2 regions of the Lysinibacillus sp. FW301-JW8 genome follow, and region 2 is predicted to be linked to the other one. Evidence: riboswitches for the same ligand, from Rfam matches in the RefSeq annotation. Region 2 holds a riboswitch; the other holds the start of a gene.
What was found. Region 2 has a riboswitch for S-adenosylmethionine ahead of metK (methionine adenosyltransferase). Riboswitches for the same ligand answer to the same signal wherever they lie in the genome.
Positions count from the first base shown of each region.

Region 1 (8,221 bases), on a different contig from region 2:
GAAGAGGCGGCTGTTTTGCTGAATGAATTAAAAGGAATGTAAATTTTTCGTAAAAATTTTATAGTCATTTAGTTTCGATTATAGCTTCCGTTTTTATGAGTATAAAGAATGGTGTCAGTTGTTTTATTTAGGTATATAATAATACATGAAACTAACGGTAAAAATATTAATATAGTGAAGGGATAATAAAGACAAAGGGAAAATAAACAAAAAATAAGCAAAAGAAACATTAGTTGATGCAATTTAGCTGCCAAAAGATATTGTGGTAGCTTTTTTACTGCATTAAGTCAATAGTTTGGCTATAGGGACTTTTTATACAATTAATGGTAAAAAATGTATATCAGAAAATTGACAGCTATTTTAAAAATGTATAAGGTATATGAGTGATTTTGAAAAGAGCAGTTGATGCTATGGCTAAATGCTTTTTAGCAACTAAACAGTAATTAATCTAAGGTACTTATAAACCTATTCTCTTACATTTTGTAATATATATTTTTGTAAACAGAATTGGATTTTCTCAGCTTTGCAAAAGTACACGTGAAAGAGGGAAAATGTGTGATTTTTCAAAAAAAGAGAAAGACAGCAATGATAGACCTTCAGCAATATGTTGTAAAAATGGATGTTTCTAATTGCAAGTCAATGGTCAAGCAAATAGAAATGCTAAATTTAACAAAGCAGGACTTACAATATTTAAAAGCCTTTCAGCCATTTGTTGTAGACAATATTAATGACATAGTAGATAGATTTTATAGAATGATAGGGACTGAGCATGATTTAGTAAGTATTATTAATAATCACAGTTCTGTAGAAAAATTAAAAGTCACGCTAGGTCGCCATATTATTGAAATGTTTAATGGCACAATTGATGATGAATTTTATCAGAGACGTACTAATATTGCCAAAGTACATGTTCATATTGGTTTAAGAACGCAATGGTATATTTGTGCTTTCCAAGATTTATCATTATCATTCATTGACTTAGTGGAAGAATACATTCATCATCCCAAAGATCAGTTTAATACAATACGGTCCATTTCTAAAATTTCAAACTTCGAGCAGCAATTAGTATTAGAAGCCTTTGAAAATACTGTTGAGCGGCACAAAGAGAATATGGAACGACAAAAGGAAGCAGTAGAGAAGGAAATCATAGCGTCTACAGAAAGCCTTGCTTCAATATCTAATGAAACAAATAACTCATTTCATCGAATAAGCAAGCAATCCGATGAAATTAAACAGTTTGCAAAAAACTCACTTTTAGTGTCGGCGATGGCTGAGAAGCAGGCATTAGAGGGACGAGAACGAATAAAGAGTCAATCACAAAATATGTGTAATATTATTGATTTGCTGAAGGATATAACAGAGAATATAGAACAGTTGACTGGTATGTCAAAAGAAATGGAATCAATTATGAGTGTGGTTACGACTATTGCCAACCAGACCAACTTGTTAGCTTTAAACGCAGCTATAGAAGCAGCCCGTGCTGGAGAAGCGGGTAAAGGCTTTAATATAGTTGCAGATGAGGTTCGAAAACTATCGATTCAAACAAAAGATTCTGTGACTTCAGTAGCCATGTTGTTACAAAAAACAAATGAACGGACAGATAAGTTAACACACTCTCTTAATAATATTCAAGAAGAGGTCATATCTGGTAAGGAAAATATGGTTCAAACAGAAGGGCAATTCACGAAAATATTAGAATCGATGACAGAAGCAAAAGAGCAGAATGATAGTATGGAAAAAGAAGTTTTAACAATAGCGGAGATTCTTAATGAGTTGGGAGTTGCCTTTGAAGAAGTAACAAATTCAGCTGAGAAATTAGCAAATGTTGCCCAACACTTAAATTAATTCATAGCAAGTATAGTATTTATTGTGGCAACTGAAGATCTACAGCCTGTAAACACTATAAAAACCATTAATATGTGTAAATTAATGGTTCTGAAGGCGATATATAGGTTATGCAATTTTGCAAGCTGATGACCGAGATTTAAGGTTAAAAGTATTTTTTGTATTATTATGGAAAAATACATACTTTAGTCATAGAAATGGAGCTATCCTAACCACTGGATAGCTCCATTTTTGCTAAATTTGTAAAGGATTTAGCGTAATTTTCAATAAAAAGAGTTTATACTAAAGGAAGACAACAAAAATTAGGGGCGGTTAATATGGAAACAGTGGTTGTATTAGGCGGCGGAATTACGGGTTTATGTACGATGCATTATTTGCAGCGTCAAGTGAAGGAGAAAAATTTAGATGTAAAGCTTGTGCTTGTTGAAAAAAATACATATCTAGGTGGTAAGCTGCACTCTGCTCACGAACATGGATTCATTATGGAAACAGGGGCAGATTCAATTGTAGCTCGTCATAAAGGTGTTATGGAACTGATTGAAGAGCTTAATTTTGAGCAAGATTTGGTATACAACGAAACTGGGATTTCCTATATATACACAAATAATGAGCTCCATGCCATTCCGGCAGATTCGACGTTCGGCATTCCAATGAGCCTACACTCTCTGGAGGAAAGCACACTTGTATCCGAAGAAGGTAAAAAAGAAGCATTAAAGGATTTGACAATGCCGAATGCGGGCTTTACAAAGGATAGCTCTATCGGAGAATTTTTAACGTATTATTTAGGCGAGGAGCTTGTACAAAACCAAATAGCGCCAGTACTTGCAGGAGTGTATTCAGGAGATTTACATCAATTATCGATAGCCTCCACTTTACCTTATTTAATTGATTATAAAAATGAGTACGGTAGTATCATTAAAGGTTTTGATGCAAATCGAGAACAATTTGTAAAAGCCGCTAATAAAAAGTTTATTTCGTTTAAAAATGGTTTATCGTCTTTAATTGATCGTCTTGAAGAAACGTTAACTGATGTAGAAATTATTAAGGGAATTACCATTACAAGTGTCAACAAGCAGGAAGATCACTACACTGTTACTTTGGCAGATGATACGGTTATTAAAGCAGATCATGTTGTTTTAGCATTACCTAATGAAGCTGTACAGAGCTTATTAAAGGATGATACATTGAACCGTTATTTTGAACAGTTCAATACTGCCTCAGCCATTACGATTTATTTAGGATTTGATGTACCCGATAATAGATTACCAGCTGATGGAACAGGCTTTATTGTGTCACATAATTCGGATGTAATCTGTAATGCAGCGACATGGACAAGCCGCAAGTGGAAGCATACTTCAGCAAATGAGCAATTACTTGTTCGACTCTTCTATAAAAGTATTAACCCTGCGTATGAGAAGTTACGTAGGATGACAGATGAAGAATTAGCGGTTGTTGCCTTAGAGGATGTAAGAAAAAGCTTGGGAATTGAAGAAAAGCCAAATGTCGTGAATGTGAGTAGATGGATTGATCAAATGCCGAAATATGATTTAGCTCATCGTGAGGCATTACAGGGTTTATTACAAGAGCTCGAAACAAACTATCCGAATTTATCCATTGCTGGCTGCTCTTATTTTGGTGTAGGTATAGGTGCTTGTATTCAAAACGGTAAAAAAATAGGGGAGGATATTGCTGAAAAACTCTCTTAATTGCAGAATATAAGACAAAAAATTATATTTTTCGTTTGAAATATCCTTTGTTACGTGAAATAGTCTTGACTCAAACGTTTGTTAACGATATGATTCTTTTAATTATTTAAAAAATTCATACTAAATTCTTATCAAGAGAAGCTGAGGGACTGGCCCTATGATGCTTCAGCAACCAACTTTTTGTCAGGTGCTAAATCCAGAAGACCCTATGGTCGAAGATGAGAAGGAACAAAATTACGAAACGTAAAAGCCTTCTTTGTGTTAAAGAAGGCTTTTTTATTATAGAAAAATAGGAAGAGGGGCTAGTTTTATGGGATTGCTTGAAAAGTTAAAAACGCATGTTCTGACAGCAGATGGTGCAATTGGTACGGTATTATACGGCTATGGCTTGGAGTACTGTCATGAGGAAATGAATGTTCAAAGACCAGAATTAATTGAAAAGATTCATAGAGAGTATATCGTAGCTGGAGCCGACATTATTCAAACAAATACTTATGGAGCGAATGCCATAAAATTAGCACGCTATGGATTAGAATCGCGTGTTCAGCAGTTTAATGAAGCTGCTATTACAATTGCAAAGCGAGCCGCTGCAGATGGCGGTCAATTTGTTTTAGGAACTATCGGAGGAATTCGAGGCATCCGAAAAAGCGATGCAACGTTAGAAGAAATTTTAGCGACTGTGGAAGAGCAAGCAACTGTATTACTTGCAGGGAATCCAGACGGCCTTTTACTTGAAACCTATTATGATTTTGAAGAATTAACAGCGACATTAAAAATGCTTCGAGTAAAAACCAAGTTGCCAATCATTGCGCAAGTTTCAATGCATGAACCGGGAGTATTGCAAAATGGTAAGAGTTTAAATAACGCTCTACATGAGCTTGAAGCGCTTGGAGCTGATATTGTAGGTGTTAACTGTCGTTTAGGTCCATTCCATACGATTCAAGCATTTGAAGGTGTAGAGCTTCCTGAGAAGGCATTTATGTCAGCATATCCAAATGCATCTCTTCTAGACTTAGAAGACGGCCGAGTGGTTTATGAGTCTGAGACAGACTATTTTGGTCGAGCAGCTGTAGCACTTCGAGATCAAGGTGTACGTTTAATAGGCGGTTGCTGTGGTACGACGCCAAAGCATATTGCTGCAGCAAAAAAATACTTAGAGGAGCTGTCTCCGGTAGAAGAAAAATTAGCGAAGCCAGAAAAAGTAGAGATTGTACGTGAGGCAGAACCATCAAGATTTGAGCCTCTGCATATAAAAGTAAAACGTCAACGCTCGGTTATTGTAGAGTTGGATACACCAAGACATTTAGAAATCGATGGCTTTATTAAAGGTGCTAAAAAATTATATGAGGCAGGCGCAGATGTGGTTATGATGGCGGATAATTCACTTGCATCTCCAAGAATAAGCAATGTGGCAATGGGCGCATTACTGAAAGAAACACATGGGGTACGCCCGCTAACACATATTACATGTCGAGATCGTAATTTAATTGGTCTGCAATCCCATTTAATGGGCTTAAATGCACTAGGAATTCATGATATATTAGCGGTGACTGGAGATCCAACAAAGGTTGGCGATTTCCCAGGAGCAACAAGTGTTTATGACGTATCATCAATGGAGCTAATACAATTAATCAAACAGTTAAATGAGGGTGTATCATTTTCAGGGAAGCCGCTACGTCAAAAGGCAAATTTCTCTGTAGCCGCTGCGTTTAATCCAAATGTACGTGTATTAGACCGAGCTGTATCTCGATTAGAAAAGAAAATTGAGCATGGGGCAGATTATTTTATTTCACAGCCAGTCTATACAAAGGAAAAAATTGTAGAAATTTATGAGGCAACAAAGCATTTAGAAGTACCAATCTATATAGGAATTATGCCAGTAACGAGCTATAAAAGTGCGGAGTTCTTACATCATGAAGTACCAGGCATTAAATTATCTGAAGAAGCATTAGCACGTATGAAGGCTTGTGGTGAGGATAAGGAACGCGCAACGCTTGAAGGAATTGCAATTGCTAAGGAATTAGTGGAGGTAGCTGCACAATACTTCAATGGTATTTATCTTATTACACCGTTCCTACGCTATGATATGACGCTAGAACTAATGAAATTTATTGAGCAATTGGATGAACAAAAAAGAGGGGTAAGTATAAATGGCTAAGCATTTGATTGAAGAGCAACTAGAGAAACGAATTTTAATTCTTGATGGCGCAATGGGGACAATGCTACAAAATGAAAACTTATCAGCTGAGGATTTCGGTGGCGAGGAATATGATGGCTGTAATGAGAATCTTGTACTAACTAGACCTGATGTGCTTGAAAAGGTTCATAGAAAATATCTGGAGGCAGGAGCAGATATTATTTGCACGAATACATTTGGAGGTACTCCTCTTGTATTAAATGAATATGATCTGGGAGCAAAGGCAGAGGAAATCAATAAACGTGCTGTGGATATAGCACGTAAGGCAGTGGATGATTTTTCTACCTCTGATTGGCCACGTTTTGTAGCAGGAGCGATGGGACCTACTACAAAAACCCTATCAGTTACAGGTGGAATTACCTTTGATGAGCTAGAGGAAAATTTTTATGTACAGGCAATGGCGTTAATTGAAGCTGGTGCAGATGTATTGTTGCTAGAAACCAGCCAGGATATGCTCAATGTTAAGGCGGGTACTTTAGGAGTATCTCGCGCATTTGAAGCGACTGGCAAAGAGCTTCCTGTGATGATATCAGGAACAATTGAACCGATGGGAACGACACTTGCAGGGCAATCCATAGATGCATTCTACATTTCTATCGAGCATATTAAACCATTATCCGTAGGTTTGAACTGTGCGACAGGTCCAGAGTTTATGACGGACCATATTCGTTCATTAGCAGAGCTTTCAACGGGTTATATAAGCTGCTACCCGAATGCAGGCTTACCTGACGAGGAAGGCTGCTACCATGAATCACCAGAGTCGCTGTCACAAAAGCTAAAAGGCTTTGCTGAAAAGGGCTGGTTGAACATTGTAGGAGGCTGCTGTGGAACAACACCTGCACATATTGCTGCTATTCGTGAGGTACTAAAAGAGGAAAAGCCGCGCCAATTACCAGAGGCAACGCATGGCCATGTAGTATCAGGTATCGAGCCATTAGTGTATGACGATTCTATGCGTCCATTATTTATTGGCGAACGTACAAATGTAATTGGTTCTCGAAAGTTTAAAAACCTAATTATTGATGGGAAATTTGAGGAAGCCGCAGAAATTGCTCGTGCACAAGTGAAGAATGGTGCCCATGTTATTGATATATGTTTAGCAAATCCTGATCGCGATGAACTAGCCGATATTCGTGGTTTTATGCAGGAGGTTGTGAAAAAAGTTAAGGTACCTCTCGTGATTGACTCAACTGATGAAAAGGTTATCGAAGAAGCACTTAAATTTTCGCAAGGGAAAGCTATTATCAACTCCATCAATTTAGAGGATGGAGAAGAGCGCTTTGATGCAGTGTTACCGCTTGTAAAAAAATATGGTGCCTCCTTGGTTGTCGGAACGATAGATGAGCAAGGCATGGCGGTTGATCGACATCGTAAGCTAGAAATTGCTGAACGTTCCTATAACTTGTTAACAGAAAAATGGGGACTTGCACCAGAAGATATTATCTTTGACCCATTAATGTTCCCAGTAGGTACAGGAGATGAGCAATATATTGGTTCTGCTCTAGAAACAATTGAAGGAATTCGACTCATCAAAGAAAAAATGCCACGTACATTAACAGTACTTGGTGTCAGTAATATCTCGTTTGGATTACCGCCTGTTGGTCGTGAGGTATTAAATGCAGTTTATCTCTATCATTGTACACAGGCAGGCTTAGACTATGCCATTGTGAATACTGAGAAGCTGGAGCGCTATGCTTCCATTCCAGAAGAGGAAATTAAGCTTGCAAATGATTTATTATTCAATACGAATGATGAAACACTAGCCGTATTCACAGATTTTTATCGTGATAAAAAGAAGGAAAAAACAGAGGCTGACATCCCTAAAACAGTGGAAGGTCGTTTAGCTTACTATATTTTAGAGGGAACAAAAGAGGGGCTGATAGAGGATCTGGAAGCTGCTCGTGATATATTTGAAGCACCTCTTGATATTATTAATGGACCATTAATGAGTGGGATGGCTGAGGTTGGTCGATTATTTAATAATAATCAGCTTATCGTTGCGGAAGTATTACAATCTGCTGGTGTTATGAAGGCTGCTGTTGCTCACTTGGAGCAATTTATGGAGAAAAATGAAGAGAGTGCTGGCAAAGGGAAGATGGTGCTCGCAACAGTCAAAGGCGATGTGCATGATATTGGGAAAAACCTAGTTGATATTATTTTAAGCAATAACGGCTATAAGGTGGTTGACCTTGGCATCAAAGTAACTCCTGCTCAATTAATTGAAGCAGTTCGAAAAGAGAAACCGGACTTTATCGGGCTTTCAGGTTTACTTGTAAAATCAGCACAGCAAATGGTAATTACGGCTCAGGATTTCAAAGAAGCGGGGATTGACGTACCGATATTAGTAGGCGGAGCAGCATTATCTCGACGTTTTACAGAAACTAAGATTGCAGATGAATATGATGGACCTGTCATCTATTCAAAGGATGCGATGCAAGGATTAGAGCAGGCAAATCTTTTAATGGGTTCAGAA
Region 1 covers NZ_JBYTBB010000060.1:4,676-12,896, reverse strand. The annotation lists gene AC3WOM_RS20450 (SEL1-like repeat protein) at 1-42, shown strand, start outside; partial or broken gene AC3WOM_RS20445 (protoglobin domain-containing protein) at 586-1,077, shown strand; partial or broken gene AC3WOM_RS20440 (methyl-accepting chemotaxis protein) at 1,360-1,845, shown strand; gene AC3WOM_RS20435 (protoporphyrinogen oxidase) at 2,163-3,551, shown strand; SAM riboswitch class I at 3,677-3,776, shown strand; gene AC3WOM_RS20430 (bifunctional homocysteine S-methyltransferase/methylenetetrahydrofolate reductase) at 3,862-5,709, shown strand; gene metH (methionine synthase) at 5,702-8,221, shown strand, end outside.
Region 1: linked by a shared signal. The riboswitch ahead of AC3WOM_RS20430 (bifunctional homocysteine S-methyltransferase/methylenetetrahydrofolate reductase) and the one ahead of metK (methionine adenosyltransferase) in region 2 are both predicted to bind S-adenosylmethionine.

Region 2 (8,221 bases):
ATGCACAACAACTATTAAAGGCTACAATTGAAGAGGGCGATACAGTGGTGGATGCTACGGCAGGTAATGGTCATGATACATTATTTTTAGCACAGCTTGTTGGAGATAATGGTCAAGTGTATGCCTTTGATGTTCAAAAAAGCGCTGTGGATACCACACTGCTTCGCCTGCTAGATCATGGCTTAGAGCATCGTGGACTTGTCTTACATAGAGGGCATGAGGAAGTTGCTAAATATGTACACAAGCAAGTAGCTGCTGCCATATTTAATTTAGGTTATTTACCAGGCAGTAATCACGATATTATTACAAAGCCAAATACGACGATAGTTGCTATTCAAGATTTACTAAATCTGCTGAAAATTGGTGGACTGATTGTTTTAGTCATCTATCATGGTCATCCAGGTGGTAAGGAGGAACGTGATGCTGTCATAGAGTATGTGAGTCAGCTTCCACAAAAATATGTTCATGTATTAAAATACGAGTTTCTAAATCAACAAAATGATCCACCTTTTGTTATTGCACTAGAAAAAATGAAAGAGTACCCAATCGAATAATTTTTAAGGCATGGCTTCGATACTACATCGAATTCATGTCTTTTTATTTATCATTTATACAACCCTTTACATAAAAAAGCTATCAAATAGAAATGAAACATTTCTATTTAATAGCTTTCCTATATCAACTATTTATTTTGACGCTTTTCATTATAATCAACCCAGAAATCGGCACCTTTAATACCTAGTTTTCGAGGATCAAAAACAGGATCTTTTCCTTCTTTTTTCTGTTTCTCATAATCCTTCAATGCCACTATGGCAGGCTTCATAATGATTAAAATTGCTATAACGTTAATCCATACCATCAGCCCAAGTCCAACATCCCCCATTGCCCAAGCAAGGTCAGATGTACGAATTGTACCATAGAATGCAGCTATTAAAATTGCAAACTTCGCAATCCATATGAAGACTTTTTCAGTAGATCCAGAGAATAAATAAGCCACATTTGTTTCAGCAATATAGTAATATGCCATAATTGTCGTGAAAGCAAAGAAGAATAATGCAATCGCTACAAATGGACCACCGAATCCTGGTAACGAAGAATCTACAGCAAATTGTGTATATGCTGCACCTTCCTTAATACTTTTTGCAAATGTTAGTTGATCTTCTCCACTAAGACCATTTCTGTTAAATTCCCCCACGTGAATAAATGGATCAACGCCTTCTGCTGCCTTCTCATCCTGTACATTATACATGCCTGTAAATAAAATCATAAATGCTGTAGCTGAACAGATTAATAATGTATCAATGTACACGGATGCTGCTTGCACAATTCCCTGTTTTGCAGGGTGTGATACTTCTGCGGCTGCCGCTGGATGTGCACCAGTTCCTTGACCAGCTTCATTTGAATAAATTCCGCGCTTAACGCCCCAAGCAATTGCAGAGCCAATAATCCCACCAAAAATTTCTTGTGCACCAAATGCACTAGAAAAAATAAGAGCGAATACGGATGGTATTTCTGAAATATTCATCGCAATAATGATAATAGCCATAATAATATAAGCTAATGCCATAAATGGAACAATAATCTGTGCAGCATTCGCAATGGATTTAACCCCGCCAATAATAATTGCACCTAATAATACAACAATAATAAGACCTGTAATCCATGTTTGAATATTGAAAGCGTTTTCAACAGCAGTTGCAATTGCATTTGATTGAACACCCGGCATTAAGATTAACATGGCAATTAATGCTGCTATAGCGAAAATTACTGCGAACCATTTTTGCCCCATTCCTTTTTCTATATAAAAGGCAGGTCCACCCCGATATTCAGTATCTTTTTCCTCTTTATAAATTTGAGCTAAAGTCGATTCCACATAAGCAGTTGCTGCACCAATAAAGGCGATTGCCCACATCCAAAAAACTGCACCAGGTCCTCCCATACCGATGGCTGTAGCTGTACCAGCAATATTACCCGTACCTACTCGTCCAGATAATGCAATAGACATAGCTTGGAAAGATGAAATCCCCTTTTCCGATTTTTCACCTTTAAACATTAAAACAAACATGTCTTTAATGTGTCTTACCTGTAAGAACCGTGTAATGATTGAAAAAAACAGCCCAATTAACAAAATTCCGTAAATAAACCACGGTCCCCATAAAATGTCATTCAGTTTTCCAACTATTACTTCCATTTTACCCCTCCAATGTGAAAATTCTATTATAAGTCATTATAGTATTACAATTTTCAGAAAATTACAATATTATATTACACTAGCAATAAAATAGTAATTAGGAGAGGCCATACATCATTCGATGATATAGCCAATTCTACGAAGTGCGTTGTTGATAAAATCACGAATATAGACAAAAATCTCTTCCCGCTCTACTTCATGAAATAGATTATGGTAGCAATTCGCCCATTCTTTGAATTGAAACTCTGTAAATTCCTGCTGATGAAGCCAATTACGAGTCTGTTTAGTTTCCGTTATATTATCTTTTTCAGCTGTCATCACAAGCATAGGCATATTAGGGAATTCAGCCTTTGGTAATAATACTAAATTTCGCATCATTTGCTGCAGCTCTCGATACCATTTCACTGAAACAACTGTCATAAAAGGAATCTCATCCTTCATCTCTTCTCTACCTTCTACACTGCGAGTCAATTTCTCAAATGTAATTTCATGTGTTATTTTAACATTAGCTGTTAGAGCACTTAAACTTGTTAAAGCATTTGATAGTTTACCTGGTAACAACTTCAATTGAAGCCATGGTGAGGTTAAAATAATGCCTGCACATTCATATTTTTTCTTCTGCATAGTATGTAGTAATAATGTTGCACCAAGCCCATGTCCTATTAAAAACACTGGTAAGTTATACGAAAAAGCATTCTCCATTAAATGTCTTGTATACTTATTGTATTCTTTAATATCTTCATCATGGACACGCGAAAATCTTGCATTGACACCATGATTAGGTAAATCTCCCATGACTATGTGGAAGCCTTCCAATCTCAGTTTTTCTATTAGCCATGCATACCAGCGGTGATTTTCATATGCACCATGAAGAATAGCAACCACAGCCTTTGCTTGTCCATCAGCTTCCCATTTCCACATTTACATAGTCCTCCTAAAAAAATAATTACACATTGATTATAAGTGAAATATCTAACTTCATTAATTTTATATTTCCATCAAGTTGCGTATTTGATACGATAATATTACATCATAGAAAGAAAAGAGGCGATTCTCATGATCTATCCATTTAAAGGTAAAGCACCAAAGATCGATCCATCCGTTTTTATTGCTGATTATGCTACTGTTACTGGTGATGTTACAATAGGTGCAGAAACAACTATTTGGTTTAACACTGTTATTCGTGGTGATGTGTCACCAACTATTATTGGTGAACGAGTAAGTATTCAAGACCTTTGTTGCTTACACCAAAGCCCGAAATATCCACTGATTATTGAAGATGAAGTAACAGTGGGTCATCAGGTAACTTTACATAGCTGTACGATTCACAAAAATGCCTTAATAGGAATGGGTTCAATAATATTAGACGGAGCAGAGATTGGAGAGGGTGCATTCATAGGAGCTGGCAGTCTAGTACCTCCAGGTAAGGTCATTCCACCGAATAGCTTAGCATTAGGTCGTCCGGCTAAGGTTGTTCGTGAATTAAATGCTGAAGATAAAGAAGATATGGAACGTATCGTCCGTGAATATGCAGAAAAAGGACAATATTATAAATCTCTTCAAGCAAACAATAAATAAGCCAAGAAGCCCCATATGATTTCGGGGCTTCTTTTTTATATTTAGAAAAGGGCTTTGTAAATAAATTAGCCCTTCCTGATTAATACTTTAAAATAATTTACAATTTACTTTAACACTTTAGCGAGATAGCTTATTAACGTACTCTTTCTCTTAAAGCCTCGGCTTTATCTGTTTGCTCCCAAGGAACATTTAAGTCAGTACGACCGAAGTGTCCATATGCAGCAGTTTGCTTATAGATAGGGCGGCGTAAATCAAGCATTTTAATAATTCCTGCTGGTCGTAAATCAAATAGCTCACGTACCCACTCGACAATCTCACTTTCCTTCACTTTTCCAGTACCAAATGTATCAACAGCAATGGACACTGGCTGAGCAACGCCAATTGCATAAGCTAATTGTACCTCAGCACGTTCTGCTAAACCTGCTGCTACAATGTTTTTGGCTACATAACGTGCTGCATATGCTGCTGAACGGTCAACCTTTGTTGCATCCTTTCCAGAGAACGCACCACCGCCATGACGAGCATAGCCACCGTATGTATCCACGATGATTTTGCGTCCAGTTAGACCGGCATCACCTTTCGGACCACCAATAACAAAACGACCAGTCGGATTAATGAAATATTTAGTATTTGCATCTAGTAATTCACTTGGAACAACTGGTGCAATTACGAACTGTTTTAAATCTGCCTGAATTTGTTCAAGTGTTGCTTCTTCATCATGTTGTGTTGAAATGACGATCGTATCTACTCGTACTGGAATATTGTTTTCATCATATTCAATTGTCACTTGCGTTTTTCCATCAGGACGTAAATACGCTAATTCACCAGATTTACGCACTTCTGTTAAACGATGTGCTAATTTATGCGCTAGACTAATTGGTAATGGCATAAGCTCAGGCGTTTCGTTACATGCATAACCAAACATTAAGCCTTGGTCACCTGCACCAATCGCTTCAATGTCAGCGTCTGTCATAGAGCCTTCACGAGCCTCTAGTGCTTGGTCAACACCCTGTGCAATATCCGGTGATTGCTCACCAATAGCTACAAGCACTGCAAGATTTTCTGCATCAAAGCCATATTTCCCACGCGTATATCCAATTTCTGCTACAGTATCTCGGACAATACCTTTAATATCTACATAGGTAGAAGTTGTAATTTCTCCTGCTACTAATACTAATCCTGTTGTTACTGTTGTTTCACACGCTACACGTGCATTTGGATCTTCTGCTAAAATAGCATCTAATATGGCATCCGAAATTTGGTCACAAATTTTGTCTGGATGTCCTTCTGTCACGCTCTCTGATGTAAACAGTCGACGGTTTGTCATTTGGTTTTCCTCCTATTACTCTTCCAAAAAGTATTTGTGAATGAATACGGTACTCATTACCCATGTCAAGTCCGCTCCTAAGGATTGAACTCTCAAGCCGTTGTTGCTGTCGTTTCACTTTCGCCCAAATAAACAGCTGCTCTTTTAACACGAGGATTTCGAAAGATCCGTCATTATAATAAGGAAAGAACTACATATACTTACCTCTGTATTTGTTTTTAACAATAAAAAAAATCCTTTTCTCACGCTTACTAACATGAGGAAAGGAATAATGACTTCGTAACCTTTCACTCTTATCGTTCAAGGGGTTCCCCTTGCATCAGGTTGGCACCAACGCATGTCGTGAAATAAGTTCATGCAGGTTGCCGGGTTTCACAGGGCCTGACCCTCCACCAGCTCGGGATAAGAGTATCCGTTCAATATCTCATATTACGTAAAAGGTCGAACGTTGTCAAATATTTTTTGCTATTATTGTTAAGGTATGAGAGAAACTTTATGATTGGCATTTGGGTAAGGCTGTAAACTGTAGCAAAATAATCCCTATTACTACCTTATATCCTGTGTTAACATAAAGGTGATCTAGTATCTTCATACATATAGCATAATATTTGTTGCTCTGAAGCCAATCACCACTACATGCGGGAAGATGAAATCAGTTTTTGCTCCTTCCGAACTTGAGTTAACAACCTTCCATCTTGTGCGAACCTCATGTTAGTCAAAAGCCTTCAAAAGCTGTTATGCTCCGGTGAATGAATGATGACATCTCACATTACTAATTACTTTTTGTCGTTTTCTTGAAAAGTAATAAAATCTCAAAAATAATTTCTGAATTAGTATAGATTATTTAAGCAATTGTGTTATACTATTTTTGAAATTAAGAAATTCTCCCTCAAACTCAAGGGAATACTATAAAAAAGGATGGTATTTAATCGATGAATTCAGTAGAAATTGCAAACGAACTGAAGGAATTATTAAGCGGCGGTAACATTAATGTTCAACTTTCAGTACCACAATTAGCTGAAAAGGCTACATCTCGTGGTGAAGCTATGTTAACAGTAGATGGCGCAGTTCGTGCAGAAACTGGCAAATACACTGGTCGTTCACCTAAAGATAAATATACGGTAGAAGAAGAAAGCACAAAGGATAAAATTGACTGGGGGAAAGTAAACCAACCAATTTCTTCTGAAGTGTTCGATAACTTATATGTAAAAGTAGTAAAATACTTAAAAGAACGTGACGAATTATTTGTATTTAAGGGATTTGCTGGTGCCGATAAAGATTCACAGCTTAGCATCCAAGTCATCAATGAATATGCTTGGCACAATCTTTTTGCTCATCAATTATTTATCCGTCCAACAGAAGAAGAGTTAGCTTCTCATGTTGCTGACTTCACAGTAATCTCTGCTCCTAACTTTAAAGCAGACCCTGCTGTGGATGGTACAGCTTCTGAAACATTCATCATTGTATCTCTTGAAAAGAAAATCATCCTAATCGGCGGAACTGAATATGCTGGTGAAATCAAAAAATCAATTTTCGGTATTATGAACTACTTATTACCACAACAAGGCATCCTTTCTATGCACTGTTCAGCAAACGTTGGTGAAGCTGGAGATGTAGCATTATTCTTCGGTTTATCTGGTACTGGTAAAACGACTTTATCTGCTGACCCTGACCGCAAGCTTATCGGTGACGATGAACACGGTTGGTCTGATAATGGTGTATTCAACATTGAGGGCGGTTGCTATGCAAAAACAATTAACCTTTCTGCTGAGAAAGAACCAGAAATCTACAATGCAATCCGCTTTGGTTCAGTTCTAGAAAACGTAGCTGTTGATCCAGAAACTCGCGTTTGTGACTATGATGATGGTTCATTAACAGAAAATACACGTGTCGCATATCCAATCCAATATATTGATAATATTGTTGACCCATCTGTTGCAGGTCACCCAAAAACAATCATCTTCTTAACAGCTGATGCATTTGGCGTATTACCTCCAATCAGTAAATTAACAAAAGAGCAAGCAATGTACCACTTCCTAAGTGGCTTCACATCAAAGCTTGCTGGTACAGAGCGTGGTGTAACAGAGCCAGAACCAGTATTCTCTACTTGCTTCGGTTCTCCATTCCTTCCACTTCCAGCAACTGTCTATGCTGAGATGTTAGGTCAAAAAATTGACGAACATGGTGCGCAAGTATACTTAGTGAACACTGGTTGGACTGGTGGCGAATATGGCACTGGCAGTCGTATGAAGCTTTCTTACACTCGTACTATGGTACGTGCTGCAATCGAGGGCAAATTAGCTGGAGCTGAAACAATTCAAGATTCAGTATTTGGATTACATATTCCAACTGCTGTTGAAGGTGTACCGACAGAAGTGCTTAACCCTCGTGATGCATGGTCAGACAAAGCAGCTTATGATAAAAAAGCGGCTGAGCTTGCTGGTCTATTCAATGAAAACTTCAAGAAATTCTCTAACGTTTCTGAAGCTATCACTACACTTGGTGGTCCATTAAAATAATTGCTTAAAACAAAGGGAACGATTTTAGTCGTTCCCTTTTCATGTTGTTGAAATACTATTATGTCAATGAAATCAAGGTGACAAATTAAAAAGTATAGCCCTTTTTCAAAACGAGGGGTTGATCTCCGTTCCGACTGAGTGCTTTGTTGCTGTCGCTTCGCTTTCGCACAGAGCAAAGCTTCCTGGGGGCGTCCGATGAGCCGCTTGGGGCAACAGATGTTTTTTGCGCGAAAGCGAAGCGGCAGCAGCAGGAGGTTGGTCACGAAGGCGTTGTCACAGGACGTGATGCTTTTAGCCTTCGTTCCCCTAATATGCTCGCTCCAGGGTCTCATCTGTGACGCTGAATCCCCGAGGAGTCACTCAGTCTACACTCCAATCAACCACTGCTCATCGTATTTTCTTCTGGCATTTTACACAAATGTATAGTGATAAATTGAGGTCTTAGCCATCACTATATTGCTAAAAACGGGGTTTGGGTAACATTCCCCTATTCAAAAGCGGTGTAGCAATAAGTGGCTTTATGTATAGTTACAAAGAGTTTTATGTACAAAATGTAGGTTGACAGCTATAGAATTGTCCCACTATTCTATCCATTTAATGAGTGTG
Region 2 covers NZ_JBYTBB010000029.1:17,861-26,081, reverse strand. The annotation lists gene mnmM (tRNA 5-(aminomethyl)-2-thiouridylate-methyltransferase MnmM) at 1-554, shown strand, start outside; gene AC3WOM_RS13140 (alanine/glycine:cation symporter family protein) at 683-2,191, opposite strand; gene AC3WOM_RS13135 (alpha/beta hydrolase) at 2,306-3,112, opposite strand; gene AC3WOM_RS13130 (gamma carbonic anhydrase) at 3,248-3,769, shown strand; gene metK (methionine adenosyltransferase) at 3,903-5,096, opposite strand; SAM riboswitch class I at 5,387-5,505, opposite strand; gene pckA (phosphoenolpyruvate carboxykinase (ATP)) at 6,029-7,615, shown strand.